DNA from 3 places in the Bacillus sp. URHA0034 genome. Region 1 is predicted to be linked to each of the others. Evidence: predicted binding sites of a transcription regulator. Region 1 holds the regulator's gene; each other region holds the start of a gene.
The links. The regulator LexA, encoded in region 1, represses DNA repair genes until DNA is damaged. The targets are predictions, from matches to a motif close to CGAACATATGTTCG.

Region 1 (4,488 bases):
GGAAAAGTGGCTCGTTTAATCTGTGATATCTATACTCCAGAAGGCAAGCCTTTTGAAGGTGACCCTCGTAATAACTTAAGAAGAGTATTAAAAGAAATGGAAGAACTCGGATTCACTAACTTCAATCTTGGACCTGAGCCAGAATTCTTCTTATTCAAATTAGACCAAAAAGGCGAACCAACTTTAGAACTTAACGACCAAGGCGGATACTTTGACTTAGCTCCAACTGACTTAGGTGAAAACTGCCGTCGTGATATCGTTCTTGAGCTAGAAGAAATGGGCTTTGAAATTGAAGCTTCCCACCACGAGGTAGCTCCTGGACAACACGAAATCGATTTTAAATATGCTGATGCATTAACGGCTTGTGACCAAATTCAAACGTTCAAGCTTGTTGTAAAAACAATTGCTCGTAAACACGGCTTACACGCTACCTTTATGCCAAAACCATTATTCGGTGTAAATGGATCAGGTATGCACTGTAACCTTTCATTATTCAAAGACGGCCAAAATGCATTCTTTGAGCCAACTGGAAATCTTGAATTAAGTGATACAGCTCGTCAATTCATCGCTGGTATCCTTAAGCACGCTCCAGCATTTACAGCGGTAACGAACCCAACTGTAAACTCTTATAAGCGTCTAGTACCTGGTTACGAAGCACCTTGTTATGTAGCATGGTCTGCTAGAAACCGTTCACCACTTATCCGTATTCCTGCATCTCGCGGCTTAAGCACACGTGTAGAAGTACGTAGTGTGGACCCAGCAGCAAATCCATACCTTGCAATGGCTGTTCTATTAAAAGCAGGTTTAGACGGAATTAAAAATAAATTAACTCCTCCAGCTCCAGTAGACCGCAACATCTATGTAATGAGCAAGGAAGAGAGAATCGAAGAAGGCATCATCGATCTTCCAGCAACACTTGCGCAAGCAATTGATCAATTAAGTGCTAATGAAGTAATTGTTTCTGGTTTAGGAGAGCACATCTTCGAACACTTCGTTGAAGCAAAAGAAATCGAGTGGGATATGTTTAGAACCGTCGTTCACCAATGGGAACGCGATCAATACATGAGCACATACTAAAAACATGAAAAGGCCTTGGCGCTCCGGCGGCAAGGCTTTTTTATGTTAGGTAAAGCATGCAAGTCAAACAGAAAAGAGAACTGAAATCAGCTCTCTTGGTTTTAATGAATATGACGATAAACCCCAATCACTTTCCCTAATATTGAAACATTTCGTAAAATGATCGGATCCATCGAAGAATTTTCCGGCTGCAAGCGAATGTAATCTTTCTCCTTAAAGAATCTCTTACAGGTTGCTTCATCATCCTCAGTCATCGCGACGACAATTTCCCCATTATTTGCAGTCTGCTGCTGCTTGACAATTACATAATCTCCATCAAGAATGCCTGCCTCTATCATACTTTCACCCATGATTTCTAGCATAAACACCTGCTCATCTGCAGGAGCCAGGCTTTCAGGAAGTGGAAAATATTCTTCGACATTCTCGATTGCTGTGATCGGCATACCTGCCGTTACCTTACCGACTACAGGAACATTGACCACTTTATTTCTAGGAATCTGTGCCGCTTCATCCGCATCTAGTATTTCGATCGCTCTTGGTTTAGTAGGGTCTCTTCTAATTAGGCCTTTACTCTCTAAGCGTGCAAGGTGACCGTGAACCGTAGAACTGGATGCAAGTCCCACTGCTTCACCGATTTCCCTAACAGAAGGTGGATACCCCTTACTTTTGACCTCGTCCTTGATAAATTCCAGGATATCTTGCTGTCGTTTTGATATCTTTACCATGATAAAATGCACCTCGCCTGGTTAATGTTGTCTTTATTATAGCATGTTGTATCCTGCTATACAAACATAAGTTCGAGAAAATGGTTGACAGCAAACAAATGTTCGGATTATAATGAAATCAATTCAAAAGAGAACATATATTCTTATAAGAGGTGCGAAACATGAAAAAATTATGGAACCAATACTCGTATGCTATTACTCTTATTCTTTTAAGCTGCACATTAGCTTTCGTCTTATTATTAAACCATCATTCTGATGAACAATATGTAAAAGTAACTATTTCTGAAGGAGATACACTATGGAAGATTTCTGATCAATTTGAGGGTCAGCATTCTCTATCACACAAGGAATTCGTAAGCTGGGTCAAAAAACATAATGAAAATATCAAGGATCAAATCTATCCTGGTGAAGAAATTGTAATTCCGGTAAGTAAAAACGAATCTTCCAATCCAACACAACTTGCAAGTGCACCAAAGGAATAGAAAGGAAATAGAATGAAAGCCATTATATACTGTCGTGTCAGTACCAATAAAGAAACACAGGAAACATCTTTAAAACGCCAGGAAGAAGAATTAATCCAGCTAGCGAACCATTGTGGATTCGAAATTGATTCCATCATCAAAGAACAAGCAAGTGGTTATGATTTTGAAAGAGATGGAATTCTAGAGGTATTGGAGCGAATAAAGGAACCACAGGTTCAGGCATTGTTAATTCAGGATGAAACACGACTTGGAAGAGGGAATGCTAAAATTGCTCTCCTGCACTGTATTATAAAAGAAGGAATTCAACTTTATAGTATTTCTCATAATGGTGAATTACAACTGTCTGAATCAGATTCTATGGTATTAAAAATAGTCAGCATTGTAGAAGAATATCAGCGTAAGCTGCATAATGTAAAAATAAAACGAGGCATGAAACGAGCTGTAGTCCAAGGATATAAGCCGGAAAAAAACTTAAAAAATCTTGGTCAATCCTCCGGCAGGGAGAAAATCGACGTTCCAATTGAACAAATTATCCGACTGCGGGACAATGAACTGACGTTTGCTGAAATCGCCGCCACCCTTAGAGGATTTGGGTATAATGTTTCAAAAGCAACCGTACATCGAAGATACCAGGAATATATAGAATCACAGAAACAGTAGCCCTTTACTTGTCATAAAGGGTTTTTTTTAGTAAAATCAAGTGTCTTTATTTGATAGAAAGGATGGGTGAGAATGCTTTCAAAAGAAAAAATGGCTCGCATTAATGAACTGGCCAGAAAAGCAAAATCGTCAGGGTTAACAGAGCTAGAAGCAAAAGAACAATCCAAATTAAGAAGTGAATACTTGGCTACTTTCCGGGCAAATATGCTCGATACTTTAACGAATACAAAATTTATTGATCCTGAAGGTAATGATGTAACACCTGAAAAATTAAAGGCTAGAAAGAACCGGCCACTTCATTAACCATATAGGAAGGGTACAACTCTTCTGCATTTTCTTACCTCGCCAATGAAAGGCGGGGTATTTTTATTTTACGATAATTTACCTTTATCTAAATGGAGTCAAAAATAAAAATAATGGGCAAATTTTCATTCTTATTATTGTTTATTAGTTGAATTAATAGACAATGCAAGATAATATAAGGGATGTATTTATTATCCGTGTTCAAGAAAGGATGTAATTCATGTTTAATACTATTGATGATTTATCTGTAACATCTATTCGTACGCTATCGATCGATGCGATTGAGAAAGCAAACTCAGGGCATCCCGGTATGCCAATGGGTGCTGCTCCGATGACTTATACATTATGGACAAGATTCATGAACCATAATCCAAAGAATCCTCACTGGTTCAACCGTGATCGTTTCGTCTTATCTGCAGGCCATGGTTCTGCATTGTTATACAGCATGCTCCACTTATCCGGCTATAATTTAAGTATGGAAGACATGAAACAATTCCGTCAGTGGGGCAGTAAGACACCAGGGCACCCTGAGTATCGCCACACAGAAGGCGTAGAAGCAACTACAGGACCACTTGGACAAGGGATTGCAATGGCTGTCGGAATGGCTATGGCAGAACGCCATGTTGCTAGTGTTTATAATAAAGACAACTATGAAATTGTGAACCATTTTACATACAGTGTTTGTGGTGATGGAGACCTTATGGAGGGTGTTTCTGCAGAAGCAGCTTCACTTGCAGGACATTTAAAACTAGGCCGTTTAGTCGTTCTATATGATTCTAATGATATTTCTCTTGATGGAGAGCTAAACAAGTCTTTCTCTGAAAGTGTAAAAGGCCGTTTTGAAGCTTATGGCTGGCAATACCTACGTGTTGAAGACGGCAATAATCTTGAAGAAATCGCCAAAGCACTTGAAGAAGCAAGAAACGACCTTGACCGTCCTACAATGATTGAAGTTAGAACCGTTATCGGATATGGCTCGCCAAACCGTGCCGGTACTTCAGGTGTGCACGGTGCTCCACTAGGTGAGAGCGAGTTAAAGCTTACAAAAGAAGCGTATAAGTGGACTTTTGAACAAGATTTCCATGTTCCGCAAGAAGTGTACGACAACTTCCAAAAACTCATTGGTGAAAACGGTGAGAAAAAGGAAAAAGAATGGAACGACACGTTCGCACAATATAAAAATGAATATCCAGAATTAGCTGCTCAGCTTGAACAAGCGTTAAACAATGAACTTCCTGAAG
Region 2 (4,488 bases), 3.7 Mb from region 1:
GTGTTCAGGAAGCATCATCGACGTCCATTTGATTTTTCCGCGGTCACGAATCATAGGTATTTCCTTCTTTCATTACATTTTATGTCCCCCAACCAATGTGGCTCGATGTTTAGCCGTTCCAGCAGCCGTATAGGAAACAGCCCGGAGCAAAGAGCCTGACCCAAAACGCCTGCGGATTGAATCAACCACATACCCAAGCTCCCGTCTCTTAGACGCCCCCATGTCAAACAAATCAAGCTGCATTTCCCGGTCGTCGACAATATTTCCAATCGCGATTGAAATTTGCCTTACGGTTTTTCCACTATAATGTTCTTTAAATAATTGGAGGCAGACACGATAAAGCTCCATTGTTACATTTGTTGGCTGCATGATGGTTCGAGAACGATGAAAGCCGCCGCCAAATTCATCTTGACTATAACCCACTCCGAGACTAATCGTTCTTCCCGCTTTCCGATGGGTGCGTGCTCTTCTGGCAACCTCTTCACATATTTCTAACATGACAGCCTTGATCTCCTCTTCCTCTTTATAATCCCTTAACAAAATTTGACTCTTCCCAAAGCTGATTTGTCCTTGGATAATCGGTGCTCCTAAATCGGATAGGTCAACTCCCCAAGCATGATAATAAAGCTGGTTTCCCATAATCCCGAATTTCTTTTCCAGCTTTTCTAAATCATAACGGGCCAATTGACCAACGGTAAAAATACCCATGCTATTTAATGTTTTTTCAACGCGTCTGCCGATTCCCCACATTTCTCGCAGTGGTGACACATTCCAAAGTTTGGTCTGAACATCTTCATATGTCCATTCAGCGACCCCTTTTTTCTTGGCATCAAGGTCAAGGCAAAGCTTTGCTAATAACATATTAGGTCCAATACCAACGGCACATGGCAGCTGAAATTCCCGCTCAATATCCTTTTTTATTTTTTCGGCAATTGTATAGGCATCCCCCCACAGTTGAACAGCACCATCAACTTTAATAAAGCTTTCATCGACACTATAGACATGGATTGCTTCCTTTGGAACATAGCGGTTAAATACACGGGTAATTTCCGTTGAAATCCGTAAATAAGTAGCCATTTTGGGCTCGACAATTTTAATCCTGGGGTCATCCGGTATTTCAAACAAACGTGAACCCGTTTTAATGCCAAACTCCTTTTTTAAGCTCGGTGAAGCCGCAAGCACGATACTCCCCTGCCGCTTTTTCTCACCCACAACGGCCAAATAGCAATTCAAAGGGTCAAGACCTTCCATAACAGCGGAACAGCTTGCATAAAAACTCTTCATGTCCACACATAAAATTTTACTTTTCGGCATCGCGCTGTAATCAATCATGACGTTTCCCTCACAGTTTTATTATCGAACGTTTGTTCTTTATTCTATTCATATTTTAAGGGAATATGCGTTCGTATTCAATGGAAATTTTTGAGCGGTTTCCCATCGAGAAAAACGTTATAATGAAGGTGAGGTGTCGTGATGGAGAAAAAACTAGTCATCAAAATGATCAAAAATTGTTTTAAACAATATTACGAAACGGATTCCATCCCGGTAAGCGAACAGGATTTGGAACAGTTAACGGATCGGATTCTTGAATGGAAAAAGGGCGAACCCGGAGCGGATTTGTATGAGGTTGTAAATGATGTCGTCTATGAATTTTTAACGAATTAACAAGAAGAAGGTGTCCCAGAAGTATAACTTTTAGGGCACCTTCTTTTTTATGCATTAAACTAGTCTGTTGATTTCCGCTCCAGGCGCGAGCGGTTCGCGGGCGGTACGGGGAGCCTCCTTGTCGCTTCGTTCCTGTGGGATCTCCCCTGCCCCGTACTCCCGCAGGAGTCATCGCGCCTTCCGCTCCAATCAACAGAGTGTGAAAAAATATTCATCAACTACCTTTTGGGCCACCTCTTCCAATTATTTCTATATTAGGATAAGATTTCACGAATATCTTCTTCGGTTAAAAGGGAATTTTTCTGATCATCAGAAGAATGAATAATTTCTTCAATCAGGTGCCGCTTTTTATCCTGAAGTTCACTGATTTTCTCCTCAATAGTCCCACGGGTCACAAGCTTAATAACTTGGACAACATTTTTTTGACCAATGCGATGGGCCCGGTCGGCTGCTTGGTCCTCAACGGCAGGATTCCACCAAATATCATACAGAATGACCGTATCAGCCCCTGTCAAATTGAGGCCTGTCCCGCCGGCTTTCAATGAAATCAAGAAAAAGTCCCGTTCACCTTCATTAAAACGACGGCAGATTTCTACTCTTTCTTGAGAGGGAGTTTGACCATCCAGGTAGAAAAAAGACAGTCCCATCATGCTCAAATTTCGCCCTATTAGTCCAAGCATTTTGGTAAACTGTGAAAAAATCAGGACCCGGCGTCCGGACATCCGGGACTCTTCCACAATTCTGAGCAGCATATCCAATTTTGCAGAACTCCCTTTATAACCGTCAACAAACAGGCCTGGATGGCAACAAATCTGCCGCAAACGAGTTAAACCAGCGAGAATTTTTATCCGATTTTTCCTAATCGTCTCCTTATCAAGATGCTTCAACGTATCCTCCCTTAATTTCGCCAAATAAGCCGCATACAGCTTCTTTTGGTCTGGAAGAAGCTCCGCCATTTCTAGGGATTCGAGCTTTTTAGGAAGCTCAGAAGCTACATCCTCTTTCATCCTCCGCAGCAAAAAGGGGCGCACTCTACGAGCAATCTTCTTCTTGGTAAGATGGCTAAATTCTCTTAGTCCCTTAAATAATTCAGGAAAGACAACATGAAAAATCGACCACAATTCTTCTGGTGTATTCTCAACCGGTGTGCCGGTGAGAGCGAAGCGATAGTCGGACCTAAGCCTTTTTACACTCCTTGCCGTTTGCGTGACTGGGTTTTTAAAAGCCTGCGCCTCATCAAAAAAGATCGTGTGAAAGGATTGTTTCTCATACCATTGAATATCCCGGCGCAAGAGCGGATAGGAGGTGATCAGCACATCTACTTCCATAGCCTCACTCTGAATCCTATTCCTTTCCCGCTGATTACCATCCACTACAACCGATTGTAGTTCAGGAGCAAATTTCATTATTTCATTTAACCAGTTGTAGGATAAAGAGGAAGGACAAACGATAAGAACTGGCTGTTTTCGATCCCGAATAGAGGTAAGCTCTGATACAATAAAGGTAATACTCTGCAAGGTTTTCCCAAGTCCCATATCGTCCGCAAGAATTCCGCCAAAACCATAATGAGCAAGCGTCTTCATCCATCGATAACCGTGTTTTTGATAATCACGCAGAATGGACTGCACGCTCACCGGCACCTCAAAGCTTAGACTGTTGGGATTTCTTAATGTTTCAAGAAACTGTTGAAATGAGTCCTCCATCCTTAACACCTTACTGTCATCCACCGAATCGAAAAGCGAGAGCCCCTGCATAATAGAAACCTCAAAGGTGTTTTCAATCTCATTCCTCTGGACAGGAAGTTCTTTTAAGAAACGCTGAATTTCTTCAAACTCTCTTGTCTCTAATGAGAGAAGACTGCCGCTCGGCAGGCGGTAATATTTACGCTTTTCTTCTAATGCCATTAATACCTCTTTGATTTGCTGCTGAGAAATGCCATCGAGCTCGAATTTAAATTCCAGCCAATTCGTTCGTTCTTTTTTCAAGCTTACTCTGAGAGCCGGGTGGGAGGGTCCCCTAAAGATTCGATTTCTTATTGCAGTCGTCGCATAAATTTGTACCTGCTTTTGCAGCTTTGGGACAACATGGTAAAGAAATTCATATTCCAATTCTTCATTGTGTAAAAAATAACCGCTGTCAGTTTTAACAAAGGAACTCTCCTCCATTAAGCTTAAAATCTGCTCTTCTTTCTCTTTATCTCTGATAATCCGAACGCCGGCAAAGACAGTGTTATCTTCCAAAGGATTGATCACTAGATTTTCATAATGAAACTCAAGGCCGGCAAGCAGCCGATTTTTCACCCGGTCTAAGAACAGTTTCGCTGTCAACGTTGTTTTCATAAACGTTCTAGCTAGGGCATTTGATAACTGAATATGACCTAATTTTCGCAAACCGGGTACTACCTTTTCGAAAAAAGGCGCTATTTGCTGCTGGTGAATAAAAATTTGGTTAGTTCCCGAGGTATCTAACATCTGTTTAAGCTCCGTCAAATGCTGACAATCTTCAGTGTTCAAGTTAATTATTTTTCCGGCAGACAATACGGAATTATAAGCAGTTAAGACAACCATACGCGACAGTCCGTTTACCTTTAACCAATAGCCATTGGTTTCAGCCTCCAAAAATTCAAATTGTAAGGGCGGCAACTCCTCTGTTATTTGTAGACTATTAAATATAATCCCGTCATTTTCCATCTTTACGAGAGGGGCCTTCGTTAGCAGGGTTTGCAGCTGCTTCCAAGAAGACGGTGGGATTGGCATCAATTCTGTATTATTAAAATCGGATAATTCTGCCCCATCCTGAATGATCTGAACGAGGTGCTGAATA
Region 3 (4,488 bases), 2.7 Mb from region 1:
CTTAGGAGAACGGCAAATGGGCGGGTTCATCCTCGCGATGACGATGGTGGCCACTTACGGAAGTGCCAGCAGTTTTATCGGCGGTCCTGGCATTGCCTATACTCAAGGGCTGGGGTGGGTGCTGCTCGCAACCTCACAGCTGGTAACCGGTTATTTTACGTTAATGGTCCTAGGAAAGAAATTTGCGATTGTGGCCCGCCAGTATAAGGCAATCACCTTAATCGATTTTCTAAAAGAACGATATAAAAGTAAGACGGTTGTGATTCTTTCAGCGGCAAGTATTATTATTTTCCTTTTTTCATCGATGACAGCACAGTGGATTGGCGGAGCGCGCCTGGTGGAATCGCTGACGGGCATGCCTTATTCAACAGCCTTACTGATTTTTGCTTTTTCTGTACTTGTGTTTGTTATTGTCGGGGGCTTTCGTGCGGTTGCGCTCACCGATACGGTTCAAGGTGTGGTGATGTTTGTGGGAACGCTGATTCTTTTGATTGCGACGATTAAAGCAGGCGGAGGCGTTTCAAACATCATCTCCGATTTAGCAGCGGAGAATCCGAATCTCATCAGCCCGTTTGGTGCCGAGCATAATTTAACCCCGGCCTACGTTTCGTCGTTTTGGATTTTGGTTGGCGTTGGGGTTGTCGGACTGCCGCAAATCACGGTCCGGGCGATGTCCTATAAAAACTCAAAAGCGATGCATTCTGCGATTATTATTGGGACGATTGTCGTCGGCTTTATTATGCTGGGGATGCATTTGATTGGTGTGTTTGCCCGCCCCGTGCTACCGGGAGTGACAATTGGGGATACAGTTATGCCGCTGTTATCCATGAAAGTATTGCCGCCGTTTGTAGCCGGGATTGTGCTGGCGGCCCCGATGGCTGCGATTATGTCAACAGTCGATGCTTTGCTGATCTTGGTGAGCTCAGCTTTGGTAAAGGATATCTATTTGAATTACATCAAGCCCGATGCTGCGGACAAACAAATCAAAAAGGTGAGTTTCAGTGTAACCGCCATTATTGGGATTATAGTTATTATTCTCGCATTAAGTCCACCTGATTTAATTGTCTGGCTGAATCTATTTTCGTTTGGCGGACTGGAATCTGTGTTTATTTGGCCAGTCGTCTTAGGCTTGTATTGGAATAAAGGTAATAAGTACGGAGCGATTACGTCGATGATTATTGGGATGGGCTCTTATATTCTATTGGATCGTTTTTATCCGAATGCCTTTGGACTGCATACGGTTGTCCTGCCAATTGTGTTGTCACTACTCGGATTTATAATAGTTAGTCTAGTATCACAGCAAAAAGCCGTGGCCGATCTTGAGAGGGCTAGGGTTTAAGGGATATTTTAGTTGCAATTTTGTTGATTAGTTTTTAGAATTAATAATTAACGAGATTTATAAATGAGGTGTACCCATGTTTGAGATCATTAGAATATTTTCTGCTCTCACAATGCCTGGATTACTTGTATTGCTTTTTTCACGGGTCGCTTACAATCGCGTTGTCGGCCTTGTTTTAACTGTTGCGCTCATTGCAGCATCGGTCTATAAAGGCTACACCGATACCTTTTACCTGATTGTTATTGATGCCTTTTCGCTTACGGCTGGTTTCTGGCTGGCAGCCAAAATGAAACCGCGCGCAGTTAAAAATAGCTAGAACCTAGTCATCCCTGTAAGTCTGCCTGGAAACCGGCAGGCTTTTTTATGATTTAATCGTTCTTTGTACTTTGGTTAATCGCCAGCTACAGGACGCTTCCGCTTTATTTTTTTAAAAAACGAATATTCGTTCGCATATTATTGGTTTGTTTTTGGGGGATTGTGGTAGAATGTTAATATGCAAATTTCGAGAATCTACCTACCTAGCACGATCCCGGATCATAGACAGAATGAAAGCTTGAGTGTGATATTTTTTACGGGAGGAAATAAATTGTGAATGATCAATTTGAATTAGTTTCAAAGTACTCTCCACAAGGTGACCAGCCCGGAGCGATTCGCCAGTTAGTGGAAGGAATTAAAAACAATAAACGTCATCAAACGTTGCTTGGTGCGACCGGAACAGGGAAGACTTTTACCGTTTCGAACGTCATAAAAGAAGTGAACAAACCGACCCTTGTGATCGCCCATAATAAAACGCTGGCCGGTCAGCTATACAGTGAATTCAAAGATTTTTTTCCAAACAATGCGGTTGAATACTTCGTCAGCTACTATGATTACTATCAGCCGGAAGCGTATGTACCGCAAACCGATACCTTCATTGAAAAAGATGCCAGTATTAATGATGAAATTGATAAACTGCGCCACTCGGCGACCTCGTCCTTATTTGAACGGAAAGATGTCATCATCATTGCCAGTGTATCCTGTATCTATGGTCTCGGTTCGCCGGAAGAGTACCGCGAGATGGTCGTATCTCTCCGGACTGGGATGGAAATCGAACGCAATCAACTCCTGCATCGCCTCGTAGATATTCAATATGAACGAAACGATATTGATTTTAAACGAGGAACTTTCCGTGTCCGCGGTGATGTTGTCGAGATTTTCCCCGTTTCCCGCGATGAACACTGCGTTCGTGTTGAATTTTTTGGGGACGAAATTGACCGGATTCGCGAAGTCGATGCCTTAACAGGTGAAATTATCGGCGAACGCTCGCACATTGCCATTTTCCCGGCCTCCCACTTCGTAACACGCGAAGAGAAAATGCGGGTAGCCATCGAAAATATTGAAAAAGAACTAGAGGAACGGCTTGCCGAATTGAGAGCGGAAGATAAATTGCTTGAGGCACAACGGATTGAACAGCGTACACGCTATGATTTAGAAATGATGAGGGAAATGGGCTTTTGCTCAGGAATCGAAAACTATTCCCGCCATTTGACATTAAGGCCGCCGGGTTCAACTCCGTATACATTGCTAGATTATTTTCCGGAAGATTTCCTGCTGGTAATCGATGAGTCGCATGTTACCTTACCGCAAATCAGGGGTATGTTTAATGGTGACAAGGCGCGAAAACAGGTATTAGTCGACCACGGCTTCCGCCTCCCATCTGCACTCGATAACAGGCCGCTTACCTTTGAAGAATTTGATAAGCATGTCCACAATGCGATATTTGTATCGGCCACACCTGGACCATATGAGCTTGAACATACACCAGAGATGATCGAGCAAATCATTCGTCCGACAGGTTTGCTCGACCCGACGATTGAGGTTCGTCCGATTGAAGGGCAAATTGATGACCTGATTGGGGAAATACAGGACCGAGTTAAGAAAAATGAACGTGTCCTCGTGACGACCTTAACGAAAAAAATGTCAGAGGACTTAACCGATTACTTAAAAGAGATTGGAATTAAGGTTCAATATCTACATTCAGAGGTTAAAACACTCGAGCGGATTGAAATTATCAGGGAGCTTCGTCTTGGAAAATATGACGTTCTGATTGGAATCAACCTGCTCCGGGAAGGACTCGACATTCCCGAGGTTTCCCTTATCACCATCCTTGATGCCGACAAAGAAGGCTTCCTGCGTTCGGAACGTTCATTAATTCAAACCATCGGCCGGGCCGCCCGTAATGCCAATGGTCATGTAATTATGTATGCCGATCGAATTACCAACTCGATGGAGCTGGCGATTAGTGAAACCAAACGGCGCCGTGCGATCCAAGAGGAATACAATGAAAAACACGGGATTACACCGCAGACGATTCAAAAGGAAATCCGCGATGTTATCCGTGCGACCCAAGCGGCAGAGGATCAGGAAGAGTACAAACCATCAGCATCCTTCGCTAAGTTGTCGAAGAAGGAAAGAGAAAAACTAATTATGACCATGGAAAAAGAAATGAAGGAAGAAGCAAAGGCACTCAACTTCGAACGTGCCGCCGAGCTTCGTGATTTATTATTGGAATTGAAAGCGGAAGGATGACGGTTAGATGGCAATGGAAAAACTGATTGTGAAAGGCGCCCGCGCCCACAATTTGAAAAATATAGATGTCACCATTCCGAGAGATAAGCTTGTTGTACTGACCGGACTTTCCGGTTCTGGGAAGTCCTCGCTCGCATTTGATACGATTTATGCAGAAGGGCAGCGCCGCTATGTGGAATCACTATCGGCCTATGCCCGCCAATTTCTCGGTCAGATGGATAAGCCGGATGTTGATATGATCGAAGGATTATCTCCGGCGATTTCGATTGATCAAAAAACAACAAGCCGAAACCCGCGCTCAACAGTCGGGACGGTAACGGAAATCTATGATTATCTACGATTACTTTTTGCAAGAGTCGGACACCCAACTTGTCCGAATCATGGTATTGAAATCACTTCCCAAACGATCGAGCAGATGGTGGACCGGATTATTGGCTATCCAGAACGCACCAAAATGCAAATCCTAGCACCTGTTATCTCAGGCCGAAAAGGTGCCCATGTCAAGGTATTGGAAGATATCAAAAAACAAGGATTCGTCCGGATTCGTGTCGACGGAGAAATGCTAGATCTTGGTGATGAAA

Region 2: a site for LexA is predicted at 1,358-1,371, ahead of ACZ9EE_RS25010 (Y-family DNA polymerase). Genes of this name have one in related genera too.
Region 3: a site for LexA is predicted at 1,775-1,788, ahead of uvrB (excinuclease ABC subunit UvrB). Genes of this name have one in related genera too.

What each region holds. Positions count from the first base shown of each region.
Region 1 is NZ_JBWCDK010000002.1:1,037,192-1,041,679, reverse strand. Features, by position in the region: gene glnA (type I glutamate--ammonia ligase) at 1-1,077, shown strand, start outside; gene lexA (transcriptional repressor LexA) at 1,179-1,802, opposite strand; gene yneA (cell division suppressor protein YneA) at 1,964-2,284, shown strand; gene ACZ9EE_RS07065 (YneB family resolvase-like protein) at 2,297-2,944, shown strand; gene ACZ9EE_RS07060 (DUF896 domain-containing protein) at 3,017-3,247, shown strand; gene tkt (transketolase) at 3,468-4,488, shown strand, end outside.
Region 2 is NZ_JBWCDK010000002.1:4,774,873-4,779,360, reverse strand. Features, by position in the region: gene ACZ9EE_RS25015 (YolD-like family protein) at 1-54, opposite strand, end outside; gene ACZ9EE_RS25010 (Y-family DNA polymerase) at 73-1,332, opposite strand; gene ACZ9EE_RS25005 (YqzH family protein) at 1,474-1,665, shown strand; gene ACZ9EE_RS25000 (SNF2 helicase associated domain-containing protein) at 1,920-4,488, opposite strand, start outside.
Region 3 is NZ_JBWCDK010000002.1:3,754,756-3,759,243, forward strand. Features, by position in the region: gene panF (sodium/pantothenate symporter) at 1-1,339, shown strand, start outside; gene ACZ9EE_RS20035 (CsbA family protein) at 1,416-1,655, shown strand; gene uvrB (excinuclease ABC subunit UvrB) at 1,928-3,907, shown strand; partial or broken gene uvrA (excinuclease ABC subunit UvrA) at 3,915-4,488, shown strand, end outside.